2 regions of the Halalkalibacter lacteus genome follow, and region 1 is predicted to be linked to the other one. Evidence: riboswitches for the same ligand, from Rfam matches in the RefSeq annotation. Region 1 holds a riboswitch; the other holds the start of a gene.
The links. A riboswitch is a leader RNA that binds a small molecule or an ion and turns the genes downstream of it on or off. The one in region 1 is predicted to bind cobalamin.
Positions count from the first base shown of each region.

Region 2: it holds a riboswitch for cobalamin, as region 1 does, so the genes downstream of both, SAZ04_RS04795 (ribonucleoside-diphosphate reductase subunit alpha) here and SAZ04_RS02495 (ABC transporter substrate-binding protein) in region 1, are expected to answer to the same signal.

Region 1 covers NZ_JAWRVL010000002.1:211,329-219,107, reverse strand. The annotation lists gene SAZ04_RS02505 (adenosylcobinamide amidohydrolase) at 1-686, opposite strand, end outside; gene SAZ04_RS02500 (FecCD family ABC transporter permease) at 683-1,753, opposite strand; gene SAZ04_RS02495 (ABC transporter substrate-binding protein) at 1,719-2,732, opposite strand; cobalamin riboswitch at 2,899-3,096, opposite strand; gene bluB (5,6-dimethylbenzimidazole synthase) at 3,178-3,819, opposite strand; gene SAZ04_RS02485 (ABC transporter ATP-binding protein) at 3,874-4,656, opposite strand; gene SAZ04_RS02480 (ABC transporter ATP-binding protein) at 4,653-5,369, opposite strand; gene nikC (nickel transporter permease) at 5,366-6,193, opposite strand; gene nikB (nickel ABC transporter permease) at 6,208-7,137, opposite strand; gene SAZ04_RS02465 (ABC transporter substrate-binding protein) at 7,153-7,779, opposite strand, start outside.
Region 2 covers NZ_JAWRVL010000004.1:182,128-189,906, forward strand. The annotation lists gene SAZ04_RS04790 (ribonucleotide-diphosphate reductase subunit beta) at 1-71, opposite strand, end outside; gene SAZ04_RS04795 (ribonucleoside-diphosphate reductase subunit alpha) at 102-2,282, opposite strand; cobalamin riboswitch at 2,411-2,613, opposite strand; gene SAZ04_RS04800 (YbjQ family protein) at 2,837-3,157, opposite strand; gene SAZ04_RS04805 (alpha/beta hydrolase) at 3,237-4,172, opposite strand; gene SAZ04_RS04810 (PucR family transcriptional regulator) at 4,722-5,957, shown strand; gene ade (adenine deaminase) at 6,007-7,737, opposite strand.

The DNA of each region.
Region 1 (7,779 bases):
TCTTTCCTTAACGTGTCTACATCTCCAACTTCTAAAAATGTTCCTTTATGAAGTAAAGCAATGCGATCTGCATATAACGAAGCAACATTCAGATCATGCAATATCGAAAAAATCGTTAAATCCATTGTTTGTTGCCGTTCTTTTAGTACATCCAACAGTTGGAATGTATGTTTTATATCTAGATGATTTGTAGGTTCGTCTAAAAGTAAGATTTCAGGTTCTTGTGCCAATGCTTTAGCTAATAAGACCCGTTGTTTTTCACCACCGCTAAGCATTCGGAATTGAGTCTTTTGAAATTGGCTTATTTTTGTTAATTCCATGACCTCTTCAATGACTTTCCAATCAGCTTTTGATAGCTGTTTTAGAATCCCTTTTTGATGAGGGTAACGTCCAAGACTAATAATTTCTTCAACGGTATAATCAAATGACACTTGAACTTCTTGTGACAAGACAGCTACTTTTTTTGCTTTTTCAAGCTTCGAAAGAGACTTAATTGCTTTTCCAGATAGTAGAATATCCCCTTTTTGAATAGGTAACTGACCTGTAATGAGTTTAAATAGGGTTGTTTTTCCACTCCCATTTGGCCCAAGAAGTGCAAAAAACTCTCCTTTTTTAATTTCTAAATTAAGATCTTTAATAATGGGGGTATTTGTATATCCACCTACTAAATTTTCAACTTTCATCATCTTTCTCCCCCCCTCCCAATTCTTTCTCTAATCAATAATAGTGCAAATACTGGTGCACCTATTAAAGCCGTAATGATACCAATTGGTAGTTCTTTAGGAGCTATAATCGTTCTTGCAACTAAATCAGCTAAAATGAGAAAAGCTCCGCCTATTAACATTGATAAAGGAAGGACGTGTCGATGATTTGGGCCTGTTATAAGACGAACTAAATGTGGAATCACAAGACCGACAAACCCAATTGAACCAGATACAGCAACTGCTGCTCCTGTTAATAAAGATGCACCAATTAAAATATATGTTTTTCCTTTCTTTACATCTACACCAATATGATCTGCTGCGTCCTCGCCTAGCGCAAGTGCATTTAATTCTCGATAATGGATAAGTACAATGAATGATCCGACAAGCATAAATGGGATGATCAGGTGAACGTGGCTCCATCCCCTCATTCCAACACTTCCGTATAACCAATAAAGAATCTGTGTCATCGCATCTCGATCCCCTAATGAAATGACCAAAGAGGTAATGGCACCGATAAAAGCACTAATAATAATACCTGCTAATATAATTGTTTCAACAGCTAGACTTCTACTGCTTAACCTGACTAACCCAAACACAACAAGTAACGTAATAAAGCCACTAATAATCGCAACGATTGGAAGAGTGAAACTTCCTAAACCAACGATAGTAACTTGAAAAAACAGCACGAATACTGCACCTAGAGCAGCACCTGATGATACCCCAATCGTATAGGGATCAGCTAATGGGTTACGCAGGAGCCCTTGGAATGCTGCGCCTGCTAATGCTAGTGATGCTCCTACACAAAGAGCAAGTAGAACTCTTGGGAGACGGATATTCCAAATGATCATTTCTTCATTTCTCGGAATATCATCGAGCCATCCAATATTAAAAGTATTTTCTAATACGATATGTAAAATGGCAGGGACTGGAATGGTCACACTGCTTACTAATAAACCAAGGAGGGTTGTACCAAGTACAAACCCTCCGCTTAGCATATACAACCAAACAATTTTATTACTTAAATATTTCCGGATAGATGAGTTCCGCAAGTGTCTCCACTCCTTCGATTAAACGAGGACCAGGTCTAGTAACTGTATCGTTATCAACATCAAACACTTGTTCATTTTTTACAGCTGGTACCTCAACCCACCCATCACGTGTCAATACTGTTTCACTTGGATTTTCTACATAATATCCATAAGTAGTTATGATTACATCAGGATTTAATTGAACGATTTCTTCTTCCGTCAATTTCACCCAACCGTCATGATCTTCGGCAGCGTTAATAGCGTGAATGGACTCAAGCATTTCATGCATAAATGTATTTTGACCTGTCGTAAAAATATCTGGTGCCGGTGAAACTTCGACCCAGACTTTCTTTTTGTCAGTAATTGAATCTGCTTTTTCTTTGATTGCTTCATGGCGCTGTTGCATATCAGAAATGATTTCTTCTGCTTTATCCTTACTTCCTGTTGCAGCAGCAATCATTTCAATATTGCCATAAACATCAGTAAATGAAGTTGCACTTCCAACGACAAGCACGTTTATACCTGCTTCTTCAAACTGTTCTAATATTTCTGGATGAGAATTGAAATGATAATCCGATACAAGAGCCACATCTGGAAGCAGGGTTAGAATCAACTCTGCGTTCATATCTTGCGCGCCAACTTTTTCAACCTCTAATGCCTCAGCTGGATAGTTACAATAATCCGAAACACCGATTATTTTATCGCCCAATCCAAGTACAAAGGCAATTTCTGTGTTACTAGCTTGAATAGAGACGATCGATTCAGGCTCTGACTCAATTGTAACTTCTCGACCAGCATCGTCTGTGATCGTTACAGGAAACTGTTCTCCTTTATCCTCGTCCAACTCTACATTGTCATCAGAAATTATTTCCTCTTCCTCTAAGTTCACTTCATCTTGAATGCCTTGTTCTTGATCTTGTGTACCACAGCCTACAATAATAGCCATACTTAACAGAAGAACAATACTGAAAAGCCCCCACTTTTTGAAAATCTCGTTAATCACTGTTTTTCCCCCTTCTATTTTCAAGCACAAAAAAACGCTATTCCAGAGGAAAGCGTAGTGTAAAAAGGCATTTTATGTATACTTAGTCTACTCGAGACTGACTATAAACTTGCAACCTTCATAAAAGATTACTATGCACTTTAAACATTCCTTTCCTCGAGGAAGATTAAAAACATAATAGGCAGGTCTCCTGACTTACGAATCAACGGTTGGTTATCCCTTCCCATGCAGAATACACAGTGGATATTTGCTAACCTTCCTCAACGCTTACAGTGGCGGGACCGTGTTGGACTTACACCAACTTCCCTCTTAGTCTTAAATATTTATTATCATTTAAGAAACCTATTTGTTTACTATTCATTTTTTTGTTCTAAACGCTATTATAATAGAGTTTCCGTCCCTTGTAAATTGATTAATTCTTTTATCCGAAGCCACTTATAACTTATGACCATTTATTTTTGAAAATGAGGGGCTCTAACTGTTTTCTTTCTTCCCATTTAGAGGTTTCAAGAATTGGCTTATCTGGATATTCATCTGTGTAACCAATCGTTAGCAATGCAACAGGGTCAATGTGCGGTGGAATTTCTAGTATGTCGCGTACGTCTTGTTTTTTATAAAAGCTAACCCAGCCCATCGCTAACCCTTCAACACAAGCTGCTAACCACATATTTTGAATCGCACAAGCAGTTGATAGTTGATCCGTTTCAGGAATTGAGTTGCGTCCTAAGACATGGGATCCACCTCGTGTCGGGTCACATGTCACACAAATAGTTAGAGGAGATTCTTTTATTCCTTCAATTTTCAAACTCAGAAAATGAGATTGTTTCTTTTCTTGTTCTTCATAATGAATAGCAAGAGCTCTTCTTTCTTTGTCAGCCGCCCAGGCAAGACGTTCTTTCACTTCTTGTGACGTAACCATTATAAAATTCCATGGTTGCATAAATCCTACTGATGGTGCATGGTGAGCAGCATGAAGTAGGTTATATATCAATTCTTCAGGAATAGGCGTTGGTTGAAATGTTCGAATATCTCTTCTTTTATAAATGACCTTATAAAATGCTTTCTTTTCTTCTTCGGTAAACATTTGATTCCTCCAACTCGTCTAATTCGTTAAAGTCATACTGCCTTTTCTTCAAAATCACTTTTCACCAAGAGTGTGGACCAATGAACGTGTATAAGGATGTTTTAGCTGTCGTAAGTCCCAATTTCTAAATGTTTCTACAATTTCGCCTTGATACATAACAGCTACTCGATCACACAATGTTTGAGCAGATTGAAGATCATGAGTAATAAATAAATACGATACCTGTTCTTTTTTTTGGATATGTTTTAACATATTTACAATGGATTCTTGAGAGTCCCTATCTAAACTAGCAATCGATTCATCAAAAATAATAAGATCCGGTTGTACTGCTAATGCCTTAGCGATACATACGCGCTGTTTCTGCCCTCCACTTAATTGATGCGGGTACCTTGATAAGTATGAATGATCAAGACCTACTAGCTTTAACAATTTGAAAAACATTTTTTCCCACTCTACTTTTTGTTCAGGAAAAAAATTAGTAATGGGTTCTTTCAAGATTTCTTCTACACGCATTTTTGGATGTAAGGAAGTAGATGAGTCTTGTAATACTAGTTGGATACGTTTATAAATAGCTAAATCTGTCATCTTTTTCCCATGTATAGCTTGACCGTCTAGAAGAATCTTTCCTGCTGATAATGTTTCCAATTTCATAATTAATTTAGCTAATGTACTTTTTCCACTACCACTTTCTCCAACAACCGCCACGCATTCGCCCTTATTTAAAGTCAAATTAACTTGTTTAACCGCTTTAAAGCTTGGATTGGTTCTATACCACGTCTTTCTACTTGCTCTCAAAGGATATTCTTTTGATACATAGCATAACTCAAGTAGACTCATATAACAATTGTTCCTTGACGCATTTGTACAACACGATCTGCAAATCTATTTATGCTTTGATCATGAGAAATAAGTAAAATCGTTAGCTCAAAATCATGTTGTAACTTCTTAAGTAAGGATAAAACTTTGTCTCTATTAATAACATCAAGAGCTGTTGTTGGTTCATCAGCAATTAAGATCTTTGGACGTAAGCTTAACATCATCGCTAACAATACCCTTTGACGCATCCCGCCACTTAATTCAAAGGGATAAGAGGATAAAATATGTTTCGGATCTGTAAATCCAACTTGGCTTAAAAGGGAATGTAAATATAATTCTATATCTTTTTTCAACCACTTTTTCTTTTGTTTTATTGTTTCTATCATTTGTTTTTTCACGGTACGGATTGGATTTAAACCGTTTAATGAATCTTGGATTAATAAGGCTATTTCTTCTCGACGAAGCTTTTGCCAGTCTGAATCTTCATAATAGAGAATATTTTCTTCTTTGTAGAGAATATGGCCACTTGTTATTTCAAATCCCGTTTCCAATAATCCAACAATCGCTTGTGAAGTTACACTTTTCCCGCAACCACTTGGACCTGTGAGCGCAACCGTTTCAGCTGAATATAATTGAAACGATACATCATGAATAACCGGTCTTAACTTAGTAGCTTCATAATAAGATATTTCTAATTGTTCAATGTTTAATAAAGGTTTTATGTTTGTACTCATATTACACCTCTTGGAGTAGAGCCTTCCTGCTTTCTATACCGATCACTGATTAGTTGACAAGATAAAACGAAGAACATAATGGCGAGACCAGGAAAGATCATAACATGTGGAGCAATTTGAAAATACGACGTAGCATCATGTAACATAACACCCCATTCTGGTATTGGAGGCTGAGTACCCAATCCTAAAAAAGAGAGCCCCGCAATTAAAAGAACAATTCTCCCCATATCCAAAGCTCCAAAAACAATGACAGGTGTAATAATTTGAGGAAGGATATAACGTTTCATAATGTGTATATGTGAATTCCCAGACATACGGGCTGATAATAGATAATCTTCCTTACCTATTTTTAAAACAAGACTACGAATGAGACGAACATAGGTAGCCCAGCGAACCATAATAATCGCTACAATCATATTAAAAAAACCCGGCCCTACTATACCAACAATAGCGATCGTTAGTACAATGTCTGGGAGAGCAAGAGTTCCATCAATCACCCTCATAAAAGTATGGTCCATCCGGCCACGCAAGTATCCGGTTAAAAGTCCAATAGGTAGACTGATTATCACAGTAAAAATCATAATTAAAAACGATGCTGTTACGGTTATTCTAATTCCGTACATAATCCGTGTTAACAGACAACGTCCTAAATGATCTGTTCCTAAAAGATAATTCCAACTCGGTGGTGATAGTCTATTTGAAAGATTAATAGCCAAAGGGTCGAATGGAGTTAGCCACGGTGCTAAAAGACCGATTAAGATAATGCTTATAAGGAATCCGCCCCCAAAAAGGAATCGTATATTTGTTTGCAGAGCCTCTTTCATAAATGGCTCTCCTCCTAACTAACTCTTAAACGTGGATCTAAGAGTACATAAATGATATCGACAAGAATATGGATTGAAACAAATAAGAACGAAGCAAAAATTACATATCCTTGAATGACTGGATAATCTCGAAGTGAGATAGCATCTATTATATATTTTCCTAATCCTGGCCAGGCAAAGATAGACTCAATAATGATGCTTCCACCTAACATAAATGCAAAGCTCGTCCCTAGCATCGTTACAATCGGTAAGAAAGCATGTTTTAAAACTTGAAATACAAGAATACGACTTTTTGATAATCCTCTTGCCTTTGCTGCTTTTACAAAGTTTTGATTCATTAATTCAATCATATTTGCACGCAACACACGGGCATAGACGGTGCCCATTCCTACGCCGAGTGTAACAGCTGGTAAGACAAGGTTCTTCCAGTTACTCCGACCCATAGGAGGAAGCCACCCATATTGTACAGAAAAGATATAAATCAATATAAAGGCTAGCCAGAAGGATGGAATGGATGAACCTAAGAGAGCCATAAATTGGCCAAGTCGATCCAAATATCCATTAGAAAAAATCGCAGTGCCAATACCCATAATAAATGTGATCGATACCATAACGAGTAAACCGGCAGTTGCCAATTCTAACGTAGCAGGTAACCTTCTCAACAATTCATCAATTACAGGTTCTTTAGAAACATATGAGGTCCCCCACTGCCCAGTAAAAACATCAATTAACCACTGCACATATTGACTCCATAATGATTCCGTTAACCCCAGTTCTATTCGTAAGTTTGTTAAGGCTTCTTCAGATGCAGGTACATCATTCATTGAAAGTAAAATAGAGGCTGGGTCTCCTGGGGACAACCTTAAAAGAATAAAAGTAAAAGTTGAGACACAAAACATAACTACTATCAATTGGAAAATCCGTTCACAACAAAAGCGAATCATATCAGCTTGCACTCATTATTCATGCACATCAATTTGTGAATGAATATAGTAATACTCAATAGGGTCAGGAATAAAGCCTTGTACTTCTTTCCTCACACCGAAAACCGTCTTCGGATGAACGATAAATGATTGTGGAAGATCTGCATTGATTGTTTCTTGTGCTTGTACAGCCAATTGGTTTCGACTTGTTATCTCTGTGGTCTCGTTTAATTGATTGACAGTACTATCCAAAGAATTTGAAACATAGTGACTAACATTTGCTTGGCTATCAGAACGATAGAAAACATTTAGAAAATATTGTGGATCGCCAGTATGTGCCGTTAACATACTATACATAGATAAGTCCCAATCTTCCTTTTCTAAAGCATCATCAATGTTTTCAACTTGACGAATGTTAACTTTAATTCCTTCATTTACTAATCTACCTTGAATAATTTCAGCCATTACAGACAGTTCTGGTCGTTGCGGAAAAGATAACATCGTAACTTCGAACGGTTTTCCTTGCTTTTCCCAAATACCAATACTATTTTTCTGCCAACCGCCTTGTGTCATCAATTGTTCGATCGATTGTTTTTCTTCATTTCGTTCCACTTTACCAAAAGGAAGAATATCTGAAAATGGGCTGTTTGCTACTGTACCATG
Region 2 (7,779 bases), on a different contig from region 1:
GAACTTTCTCCGTTTATTAACCCCGTTGACGCATTAGGTGCCCCTACATCATATAATTTCCGTTGTTGCATCGTATCCACTTAAATGGCCCCTTTCTCTTCTTAACTTGAACAACTTTCGCAATCCTCTTCAATGGAAACAGAGGTAGAGCGAACGTAATAGGTTGTCTTTAGCCCTTTCTCCCAAGCTAAAAGATGCAAATCTAGTAACTCTTTTGCTCTTACTGTATTAGGTACATATAGATTAAAAGAAATCCCTTGATCAATATGACGTTGTCTCTTCGCGTTCTGAAGAATACTCCATTTTTGATCAATTGTATGGGCTGACTTGTACAGCCATGTTGTCTCTGCTGATAAGTCAGGAGCTACAACCGGAATCCGGTAATTTTTCTTTTCTTCCATATAGAACTTTGAAAAAATAGGATCAATGGATGCTGTTGATCCCGCAATAAGTGACGTCGTTGCATTTGGTGCTACCGCAAGTAAATAGCCGTTTCTGATTCCATGTTTTTTAACTTCTGTTTGTAATTCTTTCCACCTTGGAGAGTCATACTGACGCTTTTCGAAATACTCACCTGTCTCCCAATCTGAATTAGGAAAAGCTGGATACGCTTCTTTTTCTTTGGCAAGCTCCATACTTGCTTGGACGGTCGCATAGTTAATTGCTTCATACACGCGATCAACTTCTGCAACCGCCTCATCAGATTCCCATCTGATCCCTTTTCTAGCTAAATGGTGATGCCACCCATACGTACCTCCACCTATGGCACGATAAGTTTTATTCGTTAACTCTGCTTGTTTAACATCGAGACTGTTCATATCAATAACGTTATCAAGCATCCGGATTTGAATTTTAATAACTCTTTCTAATACATCGTCTTTCATTACATTGGCAATTGATAATGAGCTCAAGTTACACACAACGTAATCACCTGGCTTTTTCGTTACTGTTATCATTCCATTTTCAAGCAGCTCTTCTTCTATCGTTGTCGCACTCATGTTTTGCATGATCTCAGTGCATAAATTAGAACCATAAATCATCCCATTATGACGGTTAGGATTAAGTCGATTCGCAGTATCTCGGTAGAACATAAACGGACTTCCCGTTTCAAGTTGCGACATCATAATGCGTTTCATAATATCAATTGCTTGTACTTCAACTCTCGATAACTCGTTGTTCTTCACACATTGTTGATAACGTTCGCGAAAGGACCCTTCGCCCTTATTCTCATCGTAAAAGTCTTCTAACGAAAATCCCATCATTTGACGAACTTCATGCGGATCAAACAAATACCAACTCTCACGATTATCAACTGCCTCCATGAATGCATCTGGGATTGAAACAGCAGTAAATAAGTCATGTGTACGTTGACGTTCATCACCGTTATTAAGCTTTGAATCTAGAAAAGAAAAGATATCTTTATGCCAAACATCAAGGTAAACAGCAATCGCTCCTTGACGCTGGCCAAGTTGGTCAACACTTACGGCAACATTATTTAATTGCTTCATCCACGGAATGACACCAGAAGATACCCCTTTAAACCCTCTGATCGAAGAACCTTTTGCGCGAATTTTCCCAAGATATAGTCCAAGTCCCCCACCGTTCTTGCTAACTGTTGCCGCATCCGTACAGCTATCAAAGATCGCGCGTAGGTCATCTTCTACTGTATCAATGAAACAACTAGATAATTGACCGTCTTTTTTACCTGCATTAGCAAGCGTCGGTGTCGCAACGGTCATATACAAATTTGACAGTGCCCAATAACTTTCTTTCACAAGCTCTACTCGCTTTTCTACTGGTTCCTCGACCATTAATGTCATCGCTATGATCATCCAACGTTCTTGCGGCAATTCAAGCAATGTTCCATCAAAGTACCTCGTTAAATAGCGATCTGCCAGTGTCTTGACTCCGATATATGTAAACCGATCATCTTGCTTACGATTGATAGTAGCTGCAAACTCATTAAGCTCTTCTATTGAATAAGCTTGTAGCCTTTGATCATAAAAGCCGTCCTCTATTAATTTTTGTACCCAATTAGCAAATCGATTATCCCAATCGATAGCCCATCCTCTTGTCTGCTCAATTTGTTCATACAACGAGTTTAAATAGCACTGTCCCGCCACATATGTCCAATCAGGCGTATCAATCTCTAACTGATTAAGCGCATCCAAAGCTCGCGTTTCCCACGTGACATCTTCTTTCCACCATTCATTTATTGTTAGATGCGGAAATCGTTCCTTTACCTTTTCTATCATTGACCTTTTCTCCACTGTTGTCTCCATTAATTAAACACTCCTCTTCTAAAATAAAAAACGCTCTTTCTCCTGGTAAGAGAAAGAGCGCAAAACGGCGAGTGAAATAAGACAATACCAAACATACCTGCCGTCTCACTTCTCACACCCCGAAGATAGTTAACTAAAGAATGACGGCAGGTCTCCTGGCTAGCGCTTCACTCTACTTTGAGCCTTCCCATGCTAGTTCATATCTATCGATACGAACCTATTGCACAGTGGGTCCCTCATTTCGTCCACACATACAGTTGCGGGGGCAGCTCTGGCCTCACGCCAGATTCCCTATTAAGTCTACTAGACACCGTTCATTCCGCAAAATCAATATATAGTTGTTTTTACATTTATAGATTACGATATATTGTACATGCTACAGAATCACACTTAAGAATGCAAGAACTATTTTCAGCAAAAAATAGCATCTACTAATGTACATATTATTAGATTGCTTGTTACTCTCCTGACTAGCGGCTTTACTAGCCACAACCAACTCCTTCCACACAAAATAAGAGACTGCTCCTCTAAAAGGGCAGCCTCACTCACTCTAATTAGTACTTCTCAATCACCACCGCGGTCCCATACGCAATAATCTCCGCTGCATTTGCCATAACCGTCGATGTTTGCATTCTCATTCCGATGATCGCATTGGCTCCTTGTTCTTCCGCCTCTGTTACCATGCGGTCGATCGCAAGTTCACGTGCTTCGGTCATCATCTCGGTGTAGCCTTTTATTTCACCACCAACAATCCCCTTTAAACCTGCAGTAATATCACGCCCAATATGTTTAGACTGAATCGTACTTCCTTTTACATAACCTTTTACATCTGCAATGTCATACCCCGCTACTTGTTCAGTCGTTACAATCATCATAATTGATTTCCTCCATTTCTTCTTTCTTATGCTCTAATTTAAAAATCAAAAGTAATATGACTAAAGACTCCCCACTACCTCAGACATGACGATTTAACCATTGTTTGACGACCTCAAGAAAAACAGGTGAGAGTGGCTTTTCTCCGATGTTTTTGTACACCTTTTTCAATTGCAGAATTCCAACTTCTTCCATTTGATCACGAAGCATATGATTCATCCCATCAATTACGTGCGTTTCTGTTTCTACCTTTGTATAGCTCGCAACTTCACGTACTTTATCTGGGGTCGCTTGTACGTCCTTGGAACCCGTAACGGCTAAGATAGGACAAGATACTTGCGCTAATCCACTATACACATCATACTCATAATGTTCTCGAAACCACTTAGCTGGAATTTTCACTCCTTGATATCGAATGACGTCTTTTTTTGTTGAACGTACTTTTTTATCAAATTTGACTCCTTTTTTCTCTGCTTTTTTTGCTACATTTAACAGGCTGAATAGTTTCCCTTTCACACCTTTTTGTTCCTGTAATGATTCAACTATTTGTCCTCTCTGATACGTAAGAGCATCTTCAAGTGATGCCCCAGCTCCTGCAACTAATAGAAGTCCAGCTAAGTCTTCACCCTTTGCAATTTCTGGTGCTAGCATACAGCCTTCACTATGACCAAGCACAAATATCTTATTACGATCAACAATCGACTGCTTCTTCAAATAGTGAATCGCAGCCTTCGCATCATTAACGAGATCCCAGAAACCCATTTTCGCAAAAACTCCCTCGCTTTTCCCTGTCCCTCGTTTGTCATAACGCAACGTAATAAAACCTTGATTCGTCAGAAAGGTTGCAAGCTGATCATATAAATGCAATGTCTGCCCTTTGCCATTCCCATTGCGGTCAAGTGGACCTGAACCAGCAACAAGCAAAATGGCAGGTAGCGCAATCGGTGACGTTTCTGGATACGTTAATGTCCCGAAAATCTGATTTTTTTCGCCAAACTGAATCTCTTTTTCAGTCATATAATCGCCTCCAAAGAAGTTTTGCAGGATAAACATCATAAGTCCGTGCTTGTCGGTCTCTTAATGGTCGTTTCATAGCAGCTTTTCGAAAACCTCGCTAAGGTTCCTCACCAAATTGCACCACCTCATCATGAGTTAAGTGAAGCGTTGTCTGACCATACATAATCCAACTTGTTTATATTGCTTTAAATGATGATTTAGCATATCTAGCCACGAAAAGGGTCTACCTCTTCTCTCTCGATTCGAAACTCCTGTTTTCATCCCCCACGGTGTCTGACTACTTGTTCAACAGACTAGTCATGAAAAGCCGATCTGTTTATTAGGTGTTGTTTTATTTAACTCTACTTCTAAAAACGCAATATTATCCCTTTTTTTCAACATATATTTTTTTCTAATGTTCCTCTACCTTTATTGTTCAACTACTTGATTCTATATAGCGATACTATTGCAGAGGGTTTTACCTATCAAGAGTGTTTCATTCGATTTTCTTTTCTATTTCTATGCTATAGTAACATTACCATTACATTCAAAAAAGGCAGGAGTTATGTTATGGATTCGAATAAATTTGACCGTGTTTTCGATTCTCTTGAAGAATTCGTCGATACAATCAGTGATGTTCTTGATTGTCCCGTAACACTTGAGGATGCAAATCACCAATTACTAGCATACAGCTCTCATGACGATGAAACAGATGCAGCGAGAATCTCAACGATCATTGGAAGAAGAGTCCCTGAGAAAGTCATTAATCGTTTTTGGAAAGAAGGCGTCATTCCAGCACTTAACCAAAATGATGTTCCTGTTGAAATTAATAGCATCACAGATATTGGTCTTAGGAATCGTGTCGCGATTTCCATTCGAAAAAACCAAGAAGTTCTCGGGTACATTTGGGTGATAGAGGTTGATACGAAGCTTTCAACTAAAGATAAACAGTTATTAAAAATAGCTGCTGGAAAAGCAAAAAACCTCTTACTTCAATTAAATCTCCAGAAGAAGCAACGCGAAAAAAATCATCAAGAACTATTATGGCAAATCATAACTGACGAAACGACTACTCATGACCAAACAGCACCTCTTCTTGAAAAAGTAGGTGTCCTTCCTACAAAGCCTCTTGGCTTTATGGTATTACATGTTAACGAAATGTCAGATACTCTTTATCGGAATATTATGTACATCATCAAAACGACAAATAAAATAAACCTAGTGCTTGATACAATAGATGAGAATCAGCTAATCTGTTTGATTAGCTCCATTCATGAAAAAACCAATCAATCAGAGTTAATCGATTTTATGAAGACCGTCCAGGTTCAGATGCGGGAACGATTTGGATTAGAGGACATGTTTATTGGGTGCGGTTATTTATACGAGGATTATTCAAAACTAATGCAAAGTTATCTTGAAGCCAAAAAAGTTGTTCAATTAAAAGCAAATCGTCAAACTGATATTAAACAAGCTTATTTTTATCATCAACTAGGCGTGTTCCAACACCTAGATGTATTGCATAGTCACAAAAAAAGTTTAGTGGTAAATCCAGCCCTATCCCAGTTACAGTCGTATGATCAAGAGCATGCTACTTCCCTTTATCAAACACTCGAAGTGGTCTTAAATAAGGATGCAAATATGAATGAAGCCGCCAAAGAATTGCATATTCACGTTAACACCCTTAGTTACCGCTTAAAACGCATTCAAGAAATTACATCGATTCAACTAAAAGATCCTATACAGCGAATCGGTCTTTATTTAGATATTAAACTGCAAGCTTATAATTATGCAAATCAACAACCGTAGCGTATCCAAAAGGTCTGACCCAATGCAGAAGGCAGACCCTTAGACTACCTCAGTCATCGGCTACATTAATATGAGAAAAGCGTTTCACGTCAAACAGACCAGTATCCGTCAACTTTAAAGACGGAATCACAGGTAAAGCAAGAAATGATAACGTTAGAAATGGGTTCCAGTCTCCGTCAAAACCAATATCTCTTAGAGCAGCTTCTAATTTTTGTAACGCTCCGTTCACTTCCTCAAATGGCTTGAGCGACATTAAACCAGCTAAAGGTAGTGGCAGTTCTGCTAGAAGTTCTTGACCCCTTACAACTGCAATTCCCCCTTCTTGCTTTGCTACTTGTTCGATAGCAAATTTAATGCTCTTGTCATCTGTTCCACAAGCCACGATATTATGAGAATCATGAGCTACCGTTGCGACAATTGCACCTTCTTTTAGTGGAATTCCTTTCACAATTCCAACTCCTACATGACCGAGTTTGTGATGTCTTTCTGCTACGACAAGCTTTAATTGATTATTTTTAATGGAAGGAACAAAGAAGCCATTTGTCACATCTACTTCTTCAATTAAATGGTCTGTCACAATAGATCCAGGCGTTACTCCAATAACATGTGCCTTTGAAGAATCTAGTTTCAATTCCAAACTATTTGCCGTTAATGGCTCCAAGTGAACACTATTGAGTAGATAAGATGGCGGTTTAATCGCATCACGAACCGTTCGTGTCATTTCACCATTTTCAGCGACACATTCCCCTTTTATATAAACTGCTTCAATTTCAAGTTTGTCTAGATCACGAATCATGAGAAAACTCGCTTCATACCCGGGTGCGACGGCTCCCTTTTCCGAAAGACCAAAACATTCAGCTGCATTTAAACTAGCCATCTGAATCGCTTGAAGTGGGTCAACACCTAATTGAATAGCCTTTCTAACACTTGCATCAATCGATCCTTCATTGACAAGATCATCGAGATGTTTATCATCTGTTGCGAACACACAGCGTCTTGCATTTTGTGGTGTTAATATAGGGAGCAATGCCTCTACGTCTTTTGCAGCTGTTCCTTCGCGCATTAATACATACATTCCCAGTCGCAAGCGAGCAAGTGCTTCTTCAGCTGTAACAGCCTCATGGTCGTTACTTATTCCAGCAACTCGATAAGCATTTAACCCTACTTCATCTAATCCAGCAGCGTGCCCGTCAATTTTCTTTCCGCGCTTCCAAGCAGCCTCTAGCTTCGATAGCATCTTTTCGTCTCCCGAAAAAACAGCTGGATAGTCCATGACTTCAGCCAATCCATAAGCTTGATGCTGATCAAAAAGACTCTCAATATCTTCAGTCGTTAACTCTGCTCCATTATGCTCAAATTCAGTTGCCGGAACACAAGAAGGCACCATAATCTTAATATCAAGTGGAAGGTTTTTCGCTGCCTCGATCATGTACGTAACTGCTTTTATACCACCTACATTCGCAATCTCATGTGGGTCAGCCATAACCGTTGTTACCCCGCGCGGCACAACGATTTTCGTAAATTCCTCAGGTGGTACCATTGCAGATTCAATATGGACGTGTCCATCAATAAATGTAGGAGCCACATACAGTCCGTTAGCGTCTACTTCGGTCTGCCCATCGTATTCTCCAATTCCAACAATCATGCCATCTGTGACGGCAATATCAGCTTTATACGTTGTTAACGTAAACACATCAACAATCATTGCGTTTTTCACGACTATCTCTGCTTTTTCTCTTCTTGTCGCAGCACCGATCCTCGTTTGTAACGTTTGCCTCATCTTATACACCTCGCTATTTCGTGATCGTTCATCTATTGTAGT